DNA from 2 places in the Vibrio sp. JZG120 genome. Region 1 is predicted to be linked to the other one. Evidence: predicted binding sites of a transcription regulator. Region 1 holds the regulator's gene; the other holds the start of a gene.
What was found. Region 1 encodes PurR, which represses purine synthesis genes. Its sites were predicted from a motif close to TNANGNAAACGTTTNCNTNA; they were not measured.
Positions count from the first base shown of each region.

Region 2: ACWPOD_RS12080 (uracil-xanthine permease family protein) is a predicted target of PurR. The motif match lies at 2,055-2,074, and genes of this name have one in related genera.

Region 1 covers NZ_JBSRRK010000004.1:585,455-588,644, forward strand. The annotation lists gene torD (molecular chaperone TorD) at 1-608, shown strand, start outside; gene purR (HTH-type transcriptional repressor PurR) at 1,076-2,080, shown strand; cyclic di-GMP riboswitch class I at 2,359-2,448, shown strand; gene ACWPOD_RS11080 (TfoX/Sxy family DNA transformation protein) at 2,565-3,155, shown strand.
Region 2 covers NZ_JBSRRK010000005.1:128,147-131,336, forward strand. The annotation lists gene envZ (two-component system sensor histidine kinase EnvZ) at 1-425, shown strand, start outside; gene ACWPOD_RS12080 (uracil-xanthine permease family protein) at 499-1,887, opposite strand; gene recG (ATP-dependent DNA helicase RecG) at 2,120-3,190, opposite strand, start outside.

The DNA of each region.
Region 1 (3,190 bases):
TTTACTGGTGGTTTTCGAGCTTGTTCGCAAAAGAGCTAACAGAGAAAGAACTGGAAGCCTACCACAGTGTTGAAATTCGCAGTTTTCTAGCAGGTTTAGGTGAAAATGAGTCGCTGAAACCAGCCGTTGATAGCCTCGTTGATGCGCTAAACCGATTGCAAGATCGTGAAGACGCTCAATTGGAGCTTGCTGCTGACTTTTGTGAACTGTTTTTGAAGACAGAAAAATATGGCGCTCTTCCTTACGCATCGATGTACATCGGTGAATCAGGTTTGCTGAATGACAAGCCAGCCGAGGAAATGGAAAAGTTGATGGCAGAATTTGGCGTTCAAGTAGATGAAAATCTAAAAGAGCCTGCGGACCACTTAGCCGTTGAACTCGACTTTCTCGGCAACATGATTATCCGCTCAAACGAACTTGAGCAAGAAAAACACATGGAAGAAGCCTTCGTTAAACAAAACGACTTTATCCAGCAACAGTTGATGTCTTGGTTACCTCAGTTTGCAGACAAATGTAAACAATTCGACGAATTTGGGTTCTACTCGAGCGTCGCGAAACTATTAGTTGCATTTTGTAAACTAGACAGCGCTTACCTTATTGGGGAATAATTGCCGCCTATTTTTTAAGGAGCCCGCCTATCGGGCTTCCTGTATACCTGAAATAACTGAATGTAAGTAAGTTGGGTATATTATTCGTTTGCCTTAACTTAGCTCAAAGACGCTTGGTTATTTAGCAGTCAAAATGTGACTTCAAATACACAAATCTCTTGCTGAAAACATTGCTAGTCAGTCCACATAGGGCTAAAATGTGAGCGCAAACGATTAAATATGATTTATATGTAAACCGCTGAAATATAGCGGTTTTTGTGTTTTTTAACAGGTTGATGGCAATTTCTCATCAGATAGAAAAAAGATAAAATTCATCGACCGATGCTGCTACGTACCCTTTTGTCGTACTTGGACCAACCGCTGCCGAAACACTTAGCGCCAACCTTAGATTGCTGGGTGTAAAACCATTAGAGCATCAGGTACATCCAACACGACATATTTCAGTAGCTCGATACAGGACACCATTTATGGCCACTATAAAAGACGTTGCTCGCTTAGCCGGCGTTTCCACTACGACAGTTTCGCACGTTATCAATAAAACGCGTTTCGTTGCAGAAGCAACGCAAGAAAAAGTAATGAAAGCCGTGGACGAGTTGAATTACGCGCCAAGTGCGGTTGCACGCAGCCTAAAGTGCAACTCAACTCGTACTATTGGCATGTTAGTAACGCAGTCAACCAACCTATTCTTCTCAGAAGTGATTGACGGGGTTGAGAGCTACTGTTACCGCCAAGGCTACACTCTGATTCTGTGTAATACGGGTGGGATTTACGAAAAACAACGCGATTACATCCGTATGCTGGCTGAAAAACGTGTTGATGGCATCCTAGTGATGTGTTCTGACTTAACCGAAGAGCTTAAAGAGATGCTTGACCGTCATGCCGACATTCCTAAAGTGGTCATGGATTGGGGTCCAGAAAGCTCACAAGCGGACAAGATCATGGATAACTCAGAAGAAGGTGGCTACATCGCAACCAAACATCTGATCGACAATGGCCATACTGATATTGCTTGTCTAAGCGGTCATTTTGAAAAACTTGCTTGCCAAGAGCGCATTGCAGGTTTCCGTCGCGCGATGAGCGAAGCAAACCTAGCTGTAAATGAAGATTGGATCCTTGAAGGTAACTTTGAATGTGATACGGCCGTATTAGTCGCAGATAAAATTACAGCAATGGACAAACGTCCGACAGCGGTATTCTGTTTTAACGACACAATGGCTCTGGGCCTAATGAGCCGCCTACAACAAAACGGTATCAAAGTTCCTGATGATATTTCAGTGATCGGCTACGACAACATCGAGCTTGCGGAATACTTCTCTCCACCGTTAACCACTATCCACCAACCTAAACGTCGTGTGGGTAAAAATGCGTTCGAGATCCTACTTGAGCGAATCAAAGATAAAGAACACGAAAAGCGAATTTTCGAAATGCAACCTGAGCTTGTAATTCGAAACACCGTGAAGAAAATGAACTAAAATTCGCCAGATATAACGATGTCAAATAAGCGCTCTAAAAGGGCGCTTATTTTTTGTCTCTAAATAACTTTCCCCTGACTTAGGTTTGTTAGACAAAAAATCTCTAAGTCTCTGTTTTATATGTAGGTAAATCACACTCCCTCACAACCTCGAGATCATCCCGCCTTATTCTCAAATATGCACAAATATGCGCTTGTCGACACTTTTTATTGAACCAGAATCACACTTTTACGGGTAAAACGTGATGTTAATTCAATATACGAAGTATGCTCATTCTGTCACGCACAGGGCAAACCATTCGAAAGGGTGGGACGCAAAGCCTCCGGCCTGAACCATAGTACTATATGGAAGGTAGCGGGGTTACCGATGGCAAGTGTGCAAGCGATGACTTTACCCTGTAATGACATTGCTTTTGCGCATGTTTGCTACTCTCTCGGACCTGACTTTTGGTGGCGTAATATTAATTACACCGAGATAACAAAACATGGATAAACCGATACTCAAAGACTCTATGAAGCTATTTGAGGCACTTGGTAATATCAAGTCGCGCTCAATGTTTGGTGGCTTCGGACTATTCGCTGATGAAACAATGTTTGCACTAGTTGTAAATAATCAGCTTCATATAAGAGCAGACCAACAAACTTCATCTGACTTCGAGAAACAAGGGCTAAAGCCTTACGTTTATAAAAAACGTGGCTTCCCAGTCGTTACTAAGTACTACGCAATTTCCAACGATTTATGGGAGTCTAGCGAACGCTTAATCGAAGTAGCTAACCAATCGTTGAAAAAGGCAAAGCTTGAAAAAGAACAGCAAGCAACTACAAAGCCTAATCGCTTAAAAGATTTGCCTAACTTACGACTGGCAACTGAACGCATGCTGAAAAAAGCAGGCATTGAGTCAGTAGAAAAACTGGAAGAGGAAGGTGCACTTAACGCTTATAAAGCGATAAGAGATACGCACTCTGCAACCGTCAACATTGAGCTGTTATGGGCACTAGAAGGTGCTATTAACGGTACTCATTGGAGCGTTGTACCTCAAGCTCGCCGAGATGAGTTGATGAATGGCCTCCAATAAAAGTCGGCCTTAAAAACTATCTTGTAAAACCGCAG
Region 2 (3,190 bases), on a different contig from region 1:
TCAGTACGATTGCCAGTGATGTCGCCAGTTCGGAAGGTGGTTATGAGGCTGAAATTGAAACGGATCTTAATCCTAACCTGCCGCCAGCTAAAGGAAGCGCCATTGCGATTAAACGGGCGATCAGTAATTTAGTTGTCAATGCACTGCGTTACGGCAATGGCTGGGTCAAAATCAGTACTGGTGTGACGGCAGATAAGCAGCTAGTGTGGATATCGGTAGAAGACAACGGACCGGGTATCGAGCATTCTCAAATCGCAAAATTATTTGAACCCTTTACGCGTGGTGATACAGCTCGCGGCAGTGAAGGTACAGGGCTTGGGCTGGCGATAGTGAAGCGTATAATCAGCCAGCACTCAGGCTCTGTGGTGATGCGTAATCGCAGTGAAGGCGGTTTAATCGCTCAAATCAGCTTTCCTACCAAGTAAGTCGGTGACTGTACCATTTAAAACAAAAAGCCCAACCTAAACAGGTTGGGCTTTGCTTTTCTCTACAATCTTATTAAGACTCTTTTACTTCTTGAGGAAGTTCATCTTCGTCTTCCAGTTTCTCTGGCAGAAGTAGGTTTAAAATGATCGCTGTGATACCACCTGCAGCAACGCCAGTGGAGAAAATACTCTTAATAAATTCTGGCATGAATTGCAGAATCTCTGGTTTTTGCGCGATACCAAGCCCCATTGAGAAGGATAAGGCCATGATCAGAATTGCGCGGCGATCGAGCTCAACACGAGAGATAATACGCACACCAGCGGCTGCAATCGTACCAAACATGACAATCGTTGCGCCGCCAAGTACTGGCTCAGGAATCAGCTGAACAAAGCTAGCGACACCAGGAAACAAGCCAAGAATCACTAACATGCCAGAAATAAAGTAACCCACGTAACGGCTCGCAACCCCTGTTAGCATAATGATGCCGTTATTCTGGCTAAAGGTGGAGTTCGGGAAACTGTTAAACACGGCTGCGATTGCAGAGTTTAAGCCGTCTGCTAGTACACCCCCCTTAATGCGTTTCATGTACACAGGGCCTTTTACTGGCTCGCCAGACACTTCGGATGTGGCGGTAATATCGCCGATGGCTTCTAGTGCGGTAATAAAGAAAATCAGTACCAGCGGAATGAACAGAGACCAGTCAAACGATAAGCCATATTGCATTGGTACCGGTAGTGCTACGATCTCGGTTGTGCCTAGCTGAGAAGTATCTACCATCCCCATAAAATACGCCATGATATAGCCTACCAGCATCGCAATCACAATCGAAGCCACACGGATGTATGGGTTTTTAGAGCGGTTTAAAATCACAATTAATCCAAGTACCGTCCCAGCCAGAGCAAGTTTGTCTAAGCTGCCGAAGGTTCCCTCATTTAATGCCGCGTAGCCACCGCCCATTGATACTAAGCCGACTTGAATCAGTGTGAGACCGATAAGAGTGACGACAATGCCTGAAACGAGCGGAGTGATAATGCGACGAGCATGCTCTAATACGCGAGATAGGAAAATCTCTGCAAATGATGCGACTAAAATCGTACCAAAAATGGCTGCCATCATGGTGCTGATGTCTGCACCACCAGCTTTTAGCGATAGGCCTGCACCAATAATAGGGCCTAAAAAGTTAAAGCTGGTGCCTTGAACAGAGAGTAAACCAGAGCCAATTGGGCCAAAGGTGCGAATTTGAATAAACGAAGACACGCCTGACGCAAATAAAGACATGCTGATGATGGTATTCGTTTGGTCTGCTGGTACACCCAAAGACTGACAGATGATCAGTGACGGAGTGATAACCGCGACGAACATCGCCAATAAGTGCTGAAGTGCGGCAAAAATGGTTTGAGGCAAAGGTGGTCGATCATTGAGTTGATAGACCAGTTCCGAAGATCGGTTTGAAGTTGTCATTGTTTGTCTCGCTAGTCGCAATATATTCCCAGATCTCGCTGAATGGGAGAGCTGGGTGGAGTTGACGTCGTTACCTGTGATTGCTGTTAATCAGAGTCAACTCAGGTTGGTGGAGTGTGATGCAACACACTTAAAAATTTGTGCGCGATTATAGAGAGATTTACCTAAAAAGCAAACGTTTGCTTTGTTTTGGGCGTATTAAAAAACGAGCCATTTGGCTCGCTTTTAATCACTATGCTTTGGAGTAAATATCCCGCTCACCCAACCAGCGATCAATAATTGCTGTTGCGTTAGTCGGGTAATTGTCATGAATATGACGCGCAATGCGCTGAACTTCGGGAATCAGGCGTTGATCTCGAACTAAGTCTGCGATTTTGAAATCAGCAAGACCAGTCTGTTTTGTACCCAAGAGTTCGCCTGGGCCACGAATTTCTAGGTCTTTCTGTGCGATGACGAAGCCATCGTTACTTTCACGTAGTACTCCCAGACGTTTTTGCGCGGTTTTCGACAGTGGGGAGTGGTACAGCAGCACACAATGGCTAGCAACGGAGCCTCGGCCCACGCGACCTCTTAACTGGTGTAATTGTGCTAAACCAAGACGTTCGGGGTTTTCGATGATCATCAAGCTAGAGTTTGGCACATCCACGCCAACTTCAATCACCGTCGTTGCGACCAGCAAATGTAGTTTATTGTCTTTGAAATCTTGCATCACCGCTTGTTTCTCTGCCGGCTTCATTCGGCCGTGTACTAGACCAATTTTTACGTCCGGTAGCTTACGTTGAAGCTCTTCAGCGGTATCTGCCGCGGCTTGCGCTTCTAATACTTCCGACTCATCAATCAGAGTACACACCCAATATGCCTGCTTACCTTCGTTTAAACAGGCATTTCGGACACGCTCGACGATGTCGTCACGTTTTGTGTCAGGAATGGCGACGGTTTGAATCGGCGTTCGACCTGGTGGCAGTTCGTCAATCACGGAAGTTTCCAGATCTGCGTAAGCGGTCATCGCTAACGTGCGAGGAATGGGCGTTGCCGTCATGATCAACTGATGTGGGTAGGCGCCTTGTTTAGCGCCTTTTTCACGTAACTCTAATCGCTGATGGACACCAAAGCGGTGCTGTTCATCAATGATGACCAAAGCAAGGTGATGAAATTCAACGTGCTCTTGGAATAGCGCGTGAGTACCCACTACCATTTGCGCTTCACCACTGGCAATGCGAGCCAGCTCGGCTTCCTTTGCTTTACCTTTGAGTTTGCCCGCTAACCAACCGACTTGAATGCCCATTGTTTCAAACCAGTTGGC